DNA from 4 places in the Asticcacaulis sp. P4_H10 genome. Region 3 is predicted to be linked to each of the others. Evidence: predicted binding sites of a transcription regulator. Region 3 holds the regulator's gene; each other region holds the start of a gene.
What was found. The regulator LexA, encoded in region 3, represses DNA repair genes until DNA is damaged. The targets are predictions, from matches to a motif close to ATGTTCNCNANNTGTTCT.
Positions count from the first base shown of each region.

Region 1: the regulator LexA is predicted to act here: its motif matches at 2,024-2,041, upstream of uvrA (excinuclease ABC subunit UvrA).
Region 2: the regulator LexA is predicted to act here: its motif matches at 2,082-2,099, upstream of recA (recombinase RecA).
Region 4: the regulator LexA is predicted to act here: its motif matches at 1,729-1,746, upstream of AC1DON_RS17085 (ImuA family protein).

Region 1 is NZ_JBFUKH010000006.1:213,979-217,773, forward strand. It holds gene uvrA (excinuclease ABC subunit UvrA) at 1-1,952, opposite strand, end outside; gene AC1DON_RS12840 (hypothetical protein) at 2,168-3,259, shown strand; gene AC1DON_RS12845 (flagellar basal-body protein FlbY) at 3,273-3,710, opposite strand; gene AC1DON_RS12850 (rod-binding protein) at 3,715-3,795, opposite strand, start outside.
Region 2 is NZ_JBFUKH010000005.1:18,438-22,232, forward strand. It holds gene alaS (alanine--tRNA ligase) at 1-716, opposite strand, end outside; gene recA (recombinase RecA) at 911-1,993, opposite strand; gene AC1DON_RS10110 (hypothetical protein) at 2,185-3,795, opposite strand, start outside.
Region 3 is NZ_JBFUKH010000008.1:278,347-282,141, reverse strand. It holds gene AC1DON_RS16040 (ComEC/Rec2 family competence protein) at 1-1,517, shown strand, start outside; gene lexA (transcriptional repressor LexA) at 1,508-2,206, opposite strand; gene trpC (indole-3-glycerol phosphate synthase TrpC) at 2,388-3,185, opposite strand; gene trpD (anthranilate phosphoribosyltransferase) at 3,182-3,795, opposite strand, start outside.
Region 4 is NZ_JBFUKH010000009.1:169,355-173,149, forward strand. It holds gene AC1DON_RS17070 (TonB-dependent receptor plug domain-containing protein) at 1-71, opposite strand, end outside; gene AC1DON_RS17075 (MurR/RpiR family transcriptional regulator) at 387-1,265, shown strand; gene AC1DON_RS17080 (hypothetical protein) at 1,351-1,668, shown strand; gene AC1DON_RS17085 (ImuA family protein) at 1,783-2,538, shown strand; gene AC1DON_RS17090 (DUF6504 family protein) at 2,528-3,795, shown strand, end outside.

The DNA of each region.
Region 1 (3,795 bases), on a different contig from region 3:
CCGACCGGGATTTCGCCGGTGACGTTTTTCAGGTTGTTGCCGCGCGCGCCGATGACCTTCAGCATCTTCTTCTTGTTGATTGGCCGGCGCTGTTCATTATGGCCTTCACCGTAGAAGAGGGGGATCTCGCGGACACCCGTCAAGTATTGACCGGTGATCGAGTCCTTGTTCTTGCGCACCTGTTCGGGTGTGCCCTGGGCGATGATCTGGCCGCCATGGACGCCGGCGGCCGGGCCCATGTCGATGACATAGTCCGCCTGCATGATGGCGTCTTCGTCGTGCTCAACGACCAGCACCGAATTGCCGAGGTCGCGCAGCCCCTTGAGGGAGACGAGCAGGCGGTCATTGTCGCGCTGATGCAGGCCGATCGACGGCTCATCCAGCACATAGAGCACACCGGTCAGGCCAGAGCCGATCTGCGATGCCAGTCGAATGCGCTGGCTTTCGCCGCCTGACAGCGTGCCGGAATTGCGCGACATGTTGAGATAGTCCAGACCCACATCGTTAAGAAAACGCAGGCGGTCCTTGATTTCCTTGAGAATTCTGCGCGCGATGTCGAGCTGCTTTTCGCTCAGCTTGTCTTCGATCTCGCTGAACCAGAGGTGCGCTTGCCTGATCGACAAGGTCGAGATTTCGGCTATGGTGCGGGCGTCAATCTTGACGGCCAGGGCTTCGGGCTTCAGACGCGCGCCTTTACAGGCATCGCACGGCGTCTCGGACTGGAAACGCGCCAGGTCTTCGCGCACCCACGACGAATCGGTTTCGCGCCAGCGCCGGTCCATGTTCGGAATGACGCCTTCGAACGGTTTGGTAACATCGTAGCGCCGCGATCCGTCCTCATAAGTGAACTTGATCTTCTCGGCGCCGGAGCCATTGAGGATGACGTCGCGAATCTTTTCTGGCAGCTTTTCCCACGGTCCGTCCATCTTGAATCCATAGTGGATTCCCAGCGACTGCAGGGTCTGGGCGTAGAGCGGCGAGGGGCCTTTCGACCACGGCACGATGGCGCCGTCGTTCAGCGACTTCTTAGGATCAAGGATCAGGTCGCGGTCAAAGGCCAGCTTGACCCCAAGCCCGTCACAGGTCGGACAGGCGCCGAACGGATTATTGAACGAAAACAGGCGCGGTTCGATCTCCGCGATCGTGAAGCCCGAGACCGGACAGGCGAACTTTTCCGAAAACAGGATGCGCTTCGGCTCTGTCTCGCCTTCCGGGATGTCAGCGAACTCGGCGACCGCCAGGCCGTCGGCCAGGCGCAGGGCCGTTTCAAGCGAATCGGCGAGACGGCCCATGATTCCGTCTTTGATAACAACACGATCGACGACAACATCGATATCGTGCTTGAAGTTCTTCTCCAGCTTGGGCGCGTCCTCGATAGCGTAGTATTCGCCATCGATCTTCAGGCGCTGAAAGCCCTGCTTCTGCAACTCGGCGATTTCCTTGCGGTATTCGCCCTTGCGGCCGCGCACATAAGGCGCCAGCAGCAGCAGGCGCGTGCCTTCGGGCAACGATACAATCTTGTCGACCATCTGCGAGATGGTCTGGCTTTCGATCGGCAGGCCGGTCGCGGGGGAATAGGGGATACCGACGCGCGCCCACAGAAGGCGCATATAATCGTGGATCTCGGTGACGGTGCCGACTGTCGAGCGCGGGTTCTTCGACGTCGTCTTCTGCTCGATCGAGATGGCCGGCGACAGGCCTTCGATCAGGTCGACATCGGGTTTCGACATCAGCTCCAGAAACTGACGCGCATAGGCCGACAGCGATTCGACGTAGCGGCGCTGACCTTCGGCATAGATGGTATCGAACGCCAGCGACGACTTCCCCGAGCCCGACAGGCCGGTCAGCACGACCAGCTGGCCGCGCGGAATATCGACGTCCACACCCTTCAGGTTATGCTCGCGCGCACCGCGCACCTTGATGAAGTCCTGATCGTGATGCGGGTTCGCCATGACGCGTGATATCCTCGGTACAAACAAGGCCGTGTATATAGGTCCTTTGCCAAGATTTGCCAGCAGTGACAAGAACATTTCGGCAACATTTTCGCGAGGCCGGCATTCTTTACAATATGCCGTGGTTTTGCCCGTATCTGTCAGCACATCTATTGCGCGCGACACATTACATGACACAGTAAGGCCGGAATCAGCCGGCAGGGTGCGAGCTCGGGATGCACATCTATCAGCAGACACACGCCGTTCTGAAACGGGCGGCGAACGAGGTCGAAGCCTCTTTGGCGTGGCTTGGCGGGTCCGGCACGCCACGATCGCGGATGGCTGCATCGGCGGCGACGGTTCTTGCCCTGCACGCACTTGTATTATGGCTGTTGATCATCGCTAACCCCAAGGCCATGCCGTACCGCGAACTGGACGCAGAGCCCGCCATCGACACCGAGCTTTATGAGTTCGTGCCGCCGGAAGAGCAGGTCGAACCGGTGCCGGTCGTGCGCCCCCGCGAAGTCGTCGAACAGCCCGTCGAGCGGCAGGTCCAGCCTGAGCCCCAATCCCAGCCCAAGCCGGAACCGGTTCCCGTGCCGCAGCCACAACCCGCGCCGCAGGTGGCGCAGGAAACCTATAAGTCCCTGCCGCAGGCCGTGAACCGGCCGCGCGATGACTTTGATCCGGTGCGGAAGCTGGAGGCAAAGCGGCTGAATGATCAGGCTGTGCGCGCCGACACATCCGCGCCGTCGGTTGCGGAGCCGGAGACCAATCCACTGGCCAACGCGAAGATAAAGAAGAAGGATGAGGATGGGCGCGTCGAAGCTCTGCGCCAGGAGACGCTGGCCGCGAGGGGCGCCAGTGATCTCAACCTGCATGAGACACCGGCACCTTCGATCGCCAATATCGCGCCGTCGGGCCTGGCGGCCGATACGCCTGGACGGTCGGCGGGCGGTGGTGCGCCGCCGGCTGGCGGGGCCGTGGCCGGTGGCGGCCTGAAGGGCGGGCGCAGCGGTGTCAGCCAGGCGCTTATCAACCACGAATCCTGTGTCGCCCTGCAACAGGCGGGCAAGCCGATTCCGGCCGGGTGCAACATGAAGCAACTGGTGCAGATGCAGGGGCTGGGCACCGGCGATCCGGCCGGCCGGGCACATTACGGCCCGATCGTCGCCAAGAAGGAAGCTTATGACGATTACAAGCGTTCAGCGGGCAATGCCGACTACTGGAACCGAGTGAACACCGTTGGCAAGGACAAGTTTGATCGTAATCCGCCGTCGAAGGGCGCGTATTCCAATCCCAAGGACGCGCGCGTCAAGGGCCAGTGACGCTGGGCAGCTTTCAGGCTGTGCGGCCGAGATTCAAGGACTGAGGACCGGAGGTCGATGTCCGGCCCTGGGCGCCGTAGGTGGCGGTGCGCGCCGTGCGGGTGTTCAGGTCCTCGGCGACCGCGGCGACAATGCCTTCGGTGACCGTCTTGGCGGCGACGACGGCGTTTTCGTAGCGGGCCAGCGTCTCATTGAACACTTCCGTTGCTTCGCGCAAAGCACTCTTTTCATTGTCGGAAATGCCGCCGAGCAGGCTGGGGTCAGCCTTGATGCGGGCGGTTTCCAGCCGGTAGAGGTTGGACAGTGCGCGCGTCTCTTCGATACCACCGACCAGGTCCTGGGGGCGATGGGCCTCCAACACCTGGGTATCGCCGGTCAGGCGGTCGGTCAGGCGCCTGGTCAGGGCCGTAAGCTGGCTGGCGCGATCGGAAGGGGTCTGTGCGGATAACATGGGACTATGCTGCGCCTTGAAGCTTAAGGAGTTCTTTCTGCATCATGCTGGAAATGCCGACACCGCCGCGCTTGGCCATCTGGTC
Region 2 (3,795 bases), on a different contig from region 3:
TGAAGCACGGCGGCAACACGTTCCAAGCCCATGCCGGTATCAATCGATGGCTTCGGCAGGCTGACGCGCGTGCCATCGGACTGCTGGTCGAACTGCATGAAGACCAGATTCCAGATTTCGACAAAGCGGTCGCCATCTTCTTCCGGCGAACCCGGAGGGCCGCCCCAGATGTGTTCGCCGTGGTCATAGAAGATTTCGGTGCACGGGCCGCACGGGCCGGTGTCGCCCATCGACCAGAAATTATCGCTGCCGGCGATGCGGATAATCTTCGATTCCGGCAGGCCGGCGATCTTCTTCCACAGCTCAAAAGCCTCATCGTCATCGATATAGACGGTGGCCAGCAGGCGGTCCTTGTTAAGACCGTAGTCCTTGGTCATCAGGGTCCAGGCGTGTTCGATCGCCTGTTCCTTGAAATAGTCGCCGAACGAGAAGTTGCCCAGCATCTCAAAGAAGGTGTGGTGACGCGCCGTGTAACCGACATTGTCGAGGTCGTTGTGCTTGCCGCCGGCGCGCACGACCTTCTGCGAGGTGGTCGCGCGCTTGTACGGCCGTGTTTCGGCGCCGGTGAAGACGTTCTTGAACTGCACCATGCCCGCGTTCGTGAACATCAGGGTCGGATCGTTCTGCGGCACAAGCGCCGAGGACGCGACGACCTCGTGATCGTGCTTCGCGAAATAATCGAGGAAGGTCTGACGTATCTGGTTCAACGACGGCATGGGATAAAAACCGCTCCGGCAATAAGGAAATTTGTGAAGCCTATATAGCTATGTGTCCGCCAGCGCAAAGGCCGTTGAAGGCCGCATGACAAAAAAGCGCCCCCTGTTTCCAGGAAGCGCCTTCTTCGGTCAGTCCGGACGGAGGTTTGGTGTGGGTACCGCCCGTCCCGGCCGAATAGGATTATTGGAAGATACTACAGCGACTCGTCGCCTTCATTGGCGTCGGGCTCCGGCGTCCCCAGCAGTTCCTCGGCCAGGACCTTGGACTTGTTGCGGATACCTTTTTCGATCTCGTCGCACATATCCGGATTGGCCTTCAGGAAGTCGCGCGCATTGTCGCGGCCCTGACCGATACGGGTCGAGTTGAACGAGTACCAGGACCCGGCCTTTTCGACGATGCCTGCCTTGACACCCAGGTCGATGATTTCACCGATCTTCGAGATGCCCTGACCGTACAGGATGTCGAATTCGACTTCGCGGAACGGCGGGGCGATCTTGTTCTTGACGACCTTGACCTTGACATTGTTGCCGATGACTTCGTCCCGCACCTTGATCGAACCCGTGCGGCGGATGTCGAGACGGACCGAAGCGTAGAACTTCAGTGCATTGCCACCCGTCGTCGTTTCCGGCGAACCGTACATGACGCCGATCTTCATGCGGATCTGGTTGATAAAGATGACAATACACTTCGACTTGGAGATCGAGCCGGTAAGCTTGCGCAGCGCCTGGGACATCAGGCGGGCTTGCAGGCCCGGCAGGCTGTCGCCCATATCGCCTTCGATTTCCGCGCGTGGCGTCAGCGCCGCGACCGAGTCGATGACGATGATATCGACGGCGCCTGAACGGACCAGGGTGTCGGTGATTTCCAGCGCCTGCTCACCATTGTCGGGCTGCGAGACCAGCAGGTCGTCGAGATTGACGCCCAGCTTCTGGGCATAAACCGGATCGAGCGCGTGTTCGGCGTCGACGAAAGCGGCGTTGCCACCGATTTTCTGGATTTCCGCGACGACGTGCAGAGCCAGGGTGGTCTTGCCCGACGATTCCGGTCCGTAGATTTCAATGACGCGGCCTTTGGGCAGGCCGCCAATGCCGAGCGCCATGTCGAGGCCCAGCGAACCGGTCGATACCGATTCGATCTGTACCACGCCGCCATTCGCGCCAAGCTTCATCACCGAGCCCTTACCAAAGGCCCGGTCGATTTGCGCCAGCGCGGCTTCGAGCGCGCGTTGCTTTTCAGAGTCGTTTTTTGCCACGAGTTTCAACATTGCTTGAGACATATCCAAACCTTCCTATGTCACGATTCCCTTGAGCAAGGGCAGCGCGTTCGCTTTTGTCGTTGGAAATGATATGTACTTCATTTGTTCCAAGTTCGCAATATGTTCTCATAAATAAATTTGGAACATGTGCGCCTCAAAAACAGAAAGGGCCCGTTACCGGAGCCCTTTCCATACCGTTGTAGAACGCTACCTCAGGCCGTGAACACGAAGTCTGCCGCGGTAAGGCCCGCTGTCGTATTGAGAATGCCGAAGTGGATACGCGCACCGGCGCCCGTACCATCGGCATCCCAGTAGAGGTTGCCGGTGGCTGCGTCCCAGATGAACTGGGCCGAGGCGCCGACCGCGGTCGTGCCGGCAGTGAACTGTGCTCCGGTAAGCACATGACCCGCCGCGAAGCCGTAGTCCGAGCCCTTGAACACCAGATGGTCGACGCCGTGGACGAAATCCGTGATGGTGTCGCGGCCGGTGCTGGCGGCTGCGCCGAAGACGAAGTCGTCCGCGCCCGAACCGCCGGTCAGGGTGTCGTTGCCGCCACCGCCGACCAGACGGTTGTTGCCGCCCGTGCCGGTGATGGTGTTGTTGAGGCCGTTACCCGTGCCCGTCACCGCCGAACCCGTGAGGATCAGGGCTTCGACGTTGGCCATTAGCGACCAGTCGATAGAGGAATAGGTGGTATCGGTCCCCTCACCCACGTTTTCGTAGGTGCGATCACCGGCATTGTCGACAACGAAGATGTCGTTGCCGAGGCCACCGTACATCTGGTCGTTTTCAGTGCCGCCGTTGATGCTGTCGTCACCGGCGCCGCCAACGATGGTATCCCAGCGCTCGCCGCCCAGGATGGTGTCGTTACCGGCACCGCCTTCGATGCTGTCGGCGCCGGCGTCACCCGTGATCGAGTCGTTGCCGTCTTCGCCATAGACGAAGTCGGCGCCTTCACCGGCGCTGATCGAGTCAAGGCCCGCTCCGCCGTAGATGGTGTCGTTGCCGTTGGCGCCGCTCAATGTGTTGTTGTTGCTGTTGCCGAAGATGCCGTTGCTCAGGCTGTTGCCCGTGCCGGTCGTGGCCGCGCCGATCAGGTAGAGGTTCTCGGTATCGATCACCAGCGAGAAGTTGATCGACGAGATGACGGTATCGATGCCCGCCGCGGCACCTTCGTTCACGCGATCGCCTGTGTCGTCGACATAGTAGGTGTCGTTGCCGATGCCTCCGTACATCTGGTCGTTGTTGAGGCCGCCGTCGATGGTGTCGTTGCCATCACCGCCGAGGATGGTATCCCAGCGTTCACCTCCGACCAGCGAGTCGTTGCCGGTGCCGCCGTCGATCGAATCGGCGCCAAGGCCGCCATCGATTGTATCATTGCCGGCACCGCCCAGGAGCGTGTTTTGGCCGCTGTTGCCGGTGATCAGGTTGTTAAGACCATTGCCCGTGCCGGTGATATTGGCGGCTCCGGTCAGAGTCAGGACTTCGAGATTGGCGCCGAGCGTGAAATTGGCCGACGAGAAGACCGTGTCATTTCCTGCAGAAGCGCCTTCCGTTACGACATCGCTGGTGCTGTCGACATAGTAGACATCGTTGCCCGTTCCACCAATAAGCGTGTCGTTGCCCGCACCGCCATCAAGCGTATCATTGCCCGCACCTGCGGTTATGCTGTCGTTACCGGCAAGCCCCAGCATGGTGTTGGCGACATCATTACCAATCAGGGTGTCATTGCCGACCCCACCGGTGACGTCTTCGATGATGGTCTGGGTCACCGAGGTAATGCCGGCGGTGATGGCCGCCACGATGTTCGAGCTATCCGAATT
Region 3 (3,795 bases):
ATGGCTGGCGTCTGGAGGCGGCCGCCGGCCTGAACCGGCTGCGCTGGACCCTGACGCGCAGCATCGTGGATGACATCAAGCCCGCCTATCGTGATGGGCCGGAGCTTGGCGGCTTTGCGGCCGCACTGGTGACCGGGCATCAGGCCTTCGTGCCGCAGAGCCTGATCGATGAGATGCGCGATTCCGGACTGGCGCATATCCTGTCGATATCCGGCGTGCACATGGCTGTCGTCGGCGGGTTCGTCTTCTTTGCCCTGCGCTGGTGCATGGCGGCGGTACCGTGGCTGGCCTTGCGCGTGCCGGTCAAGAAAGTCGCTGCGGCCATAAGTATCGTTGCCGTCGCGCTATATCTGGCGATTTCCGGTACGCCGGCGCCTGCCGTGCGTGCAGCCGTCGTGGCCTGGGTTGCGTTTGCAGCTATCCTGCTCGACCGCCGCGCCTTGAGCCTGCGCGCGCTGGCTATTGCCGCCTTTATCGTCATACTGCTAACGCCCGAGGCGGTCATTCAACCGGGCTTTCAGATGTCGTTCTGCGCCACGGCAGCGCTTCTGGCGCTCAGCGAAGCGCACCAGGCGCCGATCCGCGAGATCAGCGTGCCGTGGTGGGTGAGGGCGTTCCAGAAGGCTGTGCAAGGGCTGTGGTTGTCGATCCTGCTGTCGCTCGTGGCAACGCTGGCGACCACGCCGTTCTCGATTGCCTATTTCAACCGCTTTTCGGTCTACGGACTGTTGTCCAATTTATTCGAAGCGCCGATCACGACCTTTATCGTCATGCCGGGCCTGGCGATCGGGGCGGTATTAAGCGGGACGCCTCTGGGGCCTTTGGCCTTACGGATAGCTGCCGGTGGATTGTGGCTGATTGCCCGTGTCGCTGAGTGGACAGCCGGCCTCAAAGGCGCGGTTATCACCTGGCCTGGCGCGCCGGACTTCGTGCTGGTCATTTCGTTCGTAGGGCTGATTTGGGTATGTTTAGTGCGGGGCAGGGCACGCTGGTTTGGCGTTGCGGCGGGGCTGGCAATTATCTACTGGCCGCGACTGCCAGCGCCCGATATCTGGATCGATCCGCAAGGCGGAAACGCGGCCATTCACGATGGCGATGACGCCTATCTGCTCCGGCCCAAGGTCCGCCGCGCCGGTTATGAGTACTGGTCAAGGCGCTATGGCTTTGACATGCTGGACCAAAACGGGCGTGACAGGGACTACGAATGTGCGGGTTATGCCTGCACGCCCTGGCCCGATGCGCGCCTGCGCGTCGGCTTCTGGTTCAGCAATAAGCCGCCCAACCAGCTCACCTTGACAACGCTTTGTTTGAACAGCGATCTTGTCATCTTGCGCAGCCCCGTCGGCGACTGGCCGGCCGACTGCTCGGATGTTAACCGCATCAGCGCGGGCGACTTCCGCCGTCTCGGCGCCATCGAACTGACGCGCAAAGACGGCGAGTGGCACCTGAAGGCGGCGCAGCCATTACGCGGCAACCGCCCATGGACAAAGTCTTCCGATGCAGAAGATCAGTGGTAACGGCGCATTAGGCCAACCAGCTTGCCTTGCACGGCGACTTCATCGGCATTGTAAATGCGGGTCTTGTAAGCCGGATTGGCGGCTTCCAAAGCGATCGAAGCCCCCTTCTTGCGCAGGCGCTTGAGCGTCGCCGTATCGCCTTCGACGAGCGCCACAACAATCTCGCCTGACTGGGCCGTGTCGGTCTTCTTGATAACAACATAGTCGCCATCGAGAATACCGGCGTTGATCATCGAATCGCCTTCGATTTCAAGCATATAGTGCTCGCCGGCGCCCAGCATGACTTCCGGCACGCGCAGACGGTCGCGCTCCTGGCCCATGGCCTCGATCGGCACGCCGGCGGCGATCTTGCCCAGCAGAGGCAGTTCGCGGGTGTCGTCGTTGACGGGGCGCAGGGCGTCGGGCGCACGCTTGCTTTCAACCACTTGCGGCACAAAGGTCTGGCGGCCACGTGGCGGGGCGGAGGTCGTCGCCTGGTCAGGCAGCTTGATGACTTCGAGGGCACGGGCGCGATGCGCCAGGCGACGAATAAAGCCGCGCTCTTCCAAAGCGGTGATCAGCCGGTGAATGCCGGACTTGGATGCCAGGTCCAGCGCCTCTTTCATCTCATCGAACGAAGGCGACACGCCGCCTTCCTTGATGCGCTCATGGATGAACATGAGGAGTTCGCGTTGTTTGGTCGTCAGCATGGTTCGAGCACCTGTCGGGTAGGACCTGTTTTCGCCGCATGACACCATGCAGCGGTGAACAAGTCATGAACTTGTGCTTCGTGTTCTGTGTGTGTTCTCGTGAATTGTCAAGAGGCGAAGTTTTCGGCGCGATATGTCAAACAGTGTACAACGGCTTTTGACGAAATATCGCGACCCAAAATTAGGCTTCCGGACCGAGCAGAGTTCTAGTGGCGGCGGTGACATCCGCCTGACGCATCAGGCTTTCGCCAACCAGCATGGCGGTGGCGCCGGTCGCCTCAAGACGCACGACGTCTTCGACGGTGAAAATGCCGCTTTCGGCGACGAGAACGTGGTCGGGGCCGGTCATCTTCGACAGGTCTTCGGTTGTCGTCAGGCTGACGCTGAAATCCCTGAGATTACGGTTGTTTATGCCGATCAGCTTTGAAGATAGCTTAAGCGCGCGTTCCATTTCAGCCGCGTCGTGGACCTCTACGAGAGCGTCCATGCGGTAGGAATGCGCAGCCGCAATCAGGTCTGCCGCCAGCGAATTATCGATCATCGCCATGATGACCAGGATGGCGTCGGCACCGATGGCACGTGATTCGGTGACCTGCCACGTATCGACCAGAAAGTCCTTGCGGATACACGGCAAGGAGACCGCACTGCGGGCCGCCTGGAAATGGCTTTCGTGGCCCATGAAGCTGGGATTGTCAGTCAGGATCGACAGGCACGATGCGCCGCCGTTTTCATAGCATTTCGCCAGGAACGGTGGATCGAAGTCCTCGCGAATCAGGCCCTTCGACGGGCTGGCCTTCTTGACCTCGGCGATCAGGGACAGTGACCCTGTGCGCTTGCCGGTGACCAGCGCATTCATAAAGCCACGAGGTGTGCCGGCATCGACCGCGCGGCTTTCCAGCTCGGCAACTGTCACGCCGGTACGGCGCGCGCTGACTTCCTCACGCTTATAAGCGGCGATCGATTCCAGGATGTCCATCAGGCGGCCTTGGTCGTAGCAATGAGGGTATCGAGCGCCTTGCGGGCGCGGCCATCGTCAATGACGGCTTCGCCGAGTTCTATGCCTTCGCGCAGGGTTTCGACGCGGTCGGCGACCAGAAACGCCGCAGCGGCATTCAGCAGCACGATGTCGCGATAGGCGCTTCTGCGGCCATCCAGCAAATCTTTGAGCTCTGAAGCATTGTGGTCGGGGGTGCCGCCGGTGATATCGGCAAGCGCCGCACGTGGCAGGCCGACGGCTTCGGGCGTGATTCGGAACAGGCGAATCTTGCCGTCCGCCCATTCGGCGACCTCGGTTTCACCGGTCGTCGTCAGCTCATCGAGCCCTGCACCATGTACCGCCCAGGCGCGTGTCGCGCCCAATGCCCCCAGGGCCTGGGCGATCGGCTCGACAAAGCGCGGCGAGGGGACGCCAACCACCTGGCGGCGGGCGCCGGCGGGGTTGCTGAGTGGGCCCAACAGGTTGAAAATGGTGCGAAAGCCCAATTGCTGACGGATCGGCGAGACGTGCTTCATGGCGCCGTGGTGCGCCTGGGCGAACAGGAAGCAGATGCCGGCGTCGTCCAGCGCCTTACGCTGTTGTTCCAGCGTCG
Region 4 (3,795 bases), on a different contig from region 3:
CCCGCCAGGCCGCAGCCCAGCGACACGAGCCCCAGCAGGGACGCGTGATAACGTTTTGACTTCAAGAACATGATCTTACCCCATGATGTCACATGCCGCACCTGGGAGGTCGGGGACGGCTGACTGGTTGGGGAAACTAGAGACGGCTTGTGACAGAATCGTCCCAGATTAATGACGCGTTAATGAAATTTACTCAGTTTTTATAATTCATAAAAATGAAATTGCCTCACTTTGAGTTGCGCTATATGAACCGCATCTCATGGCGTGTGCGCTACAGTTCCGCGGCGGTTTTGTGAAATGGCGGTCACCGAAGTTTCATGCGCACCCAGCCGGGAATCAAACTAACCGTATCCTCCCACCGGGCTATATTCTGATCCGATACCTGCTTGAAACCGCTTCCTGACTCCCCCAGCCCCGCTCCGGTCGACAATGCCCTGGCCCGCATCCATCTTGCCTATGCCGGACTGGCGAAGGGCGCGCGCCGTATTGCCGACTACATCATCGCCCAGCCTGGCCGCGTCGTGCAGATGTCGGTTACGGAACTGTCCGAAGTCACGGAGTCATCCGAAGGCAGCGTCATCAATTTCTGCCGCAAGCTGGGTCTGTCGGGGTTTCAGCAACTCAAGCTCAGCTTGGCGCAGGAAACCGTCAGACCTGTCCAGTTCATTCACGAAGACCTCGATCGCGACGATGATGTCCAAACGGTTTGCCAGAAGATCTTCCACGCCGGTGTCCAGGCGCTGCACGACACGCTGTCGGTGCTCGATCCCGGCGCTTTAAGCCAGGCCGTCGATATCTTCCGCGCCGCCAAACGTATCGAAATCTATGGCATAGGCTCGGCCGCGCCTATCGCCGAGGACGCACATTACCGCATGCTGCGCATCGGGCTGGACGCCAAGGTGGTCATCGACAGTCATGTCCAGGCGATCAGCGCCTCGCGCACAGGGCCGGATGTCGCGGTTCTGACCGTGTCGCACTCGGGCGCCACGCACGAAACCGTCACCTCGACGCGCCTGGCCAAGGCGGCCGGCGCTAGGACGGTGGTGATCACCAACTTCGCCCGCTCGCCCATACAGTCCTATGCCGATGTCGTGCTGGCGACCATGGCGCGCGAGACCCTGTTCCGCACCGAGGCGATGACCAGCCGCATCGCCCAGCTCTGCGTCGTCGACGCCCTGATCGCTGCCCTGGCCCTGGCCGATTACGAGCGTTCGACGACGACGCTGAAGCAGACCTTCGAGACCTTGTCGATCAAGCGGTTTTGATCGCGGCAGCCCGCTAGATCACGCCGGTCCATATAGCGTCTTTAGTCTGGGCGGCTTACCTTTACTATAAGCACAGGAGGGTATTATGGCCATTCTCGAACGACTGGATGCTGGTATCAACCAGGCGCATAGCGAAGCTCATGAGATCTTGGAAATCGATATAACCGCGGATGACTATGCGGAACTGATGGCTTTCGCGGCGCAGTTCGATACTCAGCAGCTGGAAGAGCTGTGCCTTGATATGCATGGGCAGACCTATCGCGGCTGTCCGCTGGTCATTGACCGGATGATTCCCGAAAGCGGCATTTTGCGCGATGATGGGGCCGAGGCTTTGCCGAACGATGCCATGGCGCATCTGAGCGAACGTATCACGATTGGCGAGGCGCTTCTGACGCCTCGTTAAGAGCCAACCGGCCAATTTCCGTATTCTCGAACGCAGAGATATTGACACGCGGTCCGAAATGGAACAAAAAGTGAACATAATGTCGAAGAATTCGGCATAAAAAGGATGAGAGCCATGCCCGAGACGCTGCCTGCGGACATAGACCAGCTTCGCCAGCACATCTCAAAGCTGGAAGGGCACCGCCGCGTCGCGGGTATCCTGCCGTTCGGGCTGGAGGCGATCGACAGCCGCCTGCCAAAAGGCGGGCTGGCCCTGGGCGCCCTGCATGAAATTTCTGGCTCAGGCCGGGGGGCGGTCGATGGCGCGGTGGCGGGACTGTTTGCCGCCGGTATTGCCGCGCGTTCAGAAGGTCTGGTGATGTGGTGTGCAAGACAGGGCGACCTGTTCGCGCCCGGACTGGCGCAGGGCGGCCTTTCGCCAGGACGCGTGATCCATGTCGAAGCCGATGACGACACGGGCGTGCTGGCGGCCTGCGAGGAGGCTTTGCGTCATGGTGGCTTGGGCGCGGTCGTCGGTGAGGTGGCGCGCCTATCGATGATGGCGTCGCGCCGGCTGCAACTGGCCGCCGAAGGGGCGCGGACCCTGGCCCTGATGGTGCGGCGTTGGGACACGGAAAAAGGGGCTGCGCAATTTGGACTGCCGACCGCGGCCATGACGCGCTGGCGGGTGACGGCCCTGCCATCGGCGCCATTGCCCGTACCGGGGATCGGGCGGGCGCGCTGGCGGCTGCAACTGCTGCGCTGCAAGGGCGGAGAAACCGCTGAATTCGATGTGGAGGCGTGCGATGGCCAGGGTCATCTCGCTCTATTTGCCCCGCTGGTCCACCGACCGGTTGCGGCGGCAGATAGGGCGCAACGTATTGCCTCCTGAGGTTCCGCTGATCCTGAAAGGCTCGGATGGCCGCAGGCGCGTCGTGCTGGAGGCCGATCGCGCGGCAGAGGCCCTGGGCATACACATCGGCATGCCGGTTGCCAAGGCGCAGGTCCTGGTCGCGGATCTCGTCATCCATGACGCCGATCTGGTGGCGGATATGACCGACCTGGAAACGCTGGCGCGCTGGGCCTTGCGTACCTATTCGCCGCTGGTCGCTGCCGATCCGCCCAATGGCATTATCATGGAGATCAGTGGTGCGGCGCATCTGCACGGCGGCGAAGCGGCCCTGCTGGAGGGGCTGATCCGTGCGCTTGCCGACAAGGGCTTTGAAGCGCGCGCCGCTGTTGCGGACAGTTGGGGGGCTGCCCATGCCTTGGCGCGGTTTATTTCCAAGCCCGTTGTGGTCCTGCCGAAGGATACGGGCGGACGCGCCCTGCCGTCGCTTCCGATCGGCGCTTTACGGCTGCCGTCCGGCATGGCCGAAAGCCTGCGCGTTCTGGGTTTCGAGACCGTCGGCGACCTGGTTGCGCAGCCACGCGCGCCGTTGATCCATCGCTTTGGCCCGATGCTTGGGCGGCGGCTCGACCAGATGTTTGGCCGCCTCGATGAGCCGATCGACCCGGTTGATCTGCCTGATGTCACAGAGGTCAGGCGGCTTTTCGCCGAGCCGATCGGGGCGCCCGAAACCATCGCCCGCTATACCGGCAAGCTGGCCCGGCAGCTGTGCGATGCGCTGGAAGGCAAGGGGCTGGGCGTCAAACAGGCGGACCTGCTGTTTACCCGCACTGACAACCGCATAGAGGCCATACGCGTCGGCCTGGCCCAGCCGATGCGCGACGTGAAACGACTGACGCGCCTGCTGTGCGACAAGGTCGAAACCGTCGATCCGGGCTTTGGCATCGAGCACATGCGCCTGATCGCCACCCACGCCGAGCCCTTGCTGCACAAGCAGGTGAGCACGATGGACGACCCTGCGTCCGATATCGCGACCCTGCTGGATATTCTTAGCAACCGCATCGGTACCGAACGTATCTATCGCCTGGCGCCGGTCGAAAGCGATGTACCGGAGCGTTCCATGCGCAAGGCGCCGGCGTTGGGCGCGGCGCCTGATGGGGTGTGGCCGCCGCATTGGCCGCGCCCGGTGCGCCTGCTGTCGAAACCGGAACGGATCGCTACCCTGGCGCAACTGCCCGACTATCCGCCCAAAGCCTTCATATGGCGAGGCATCCGGCATTTGGTCATCGCTGCCGACGG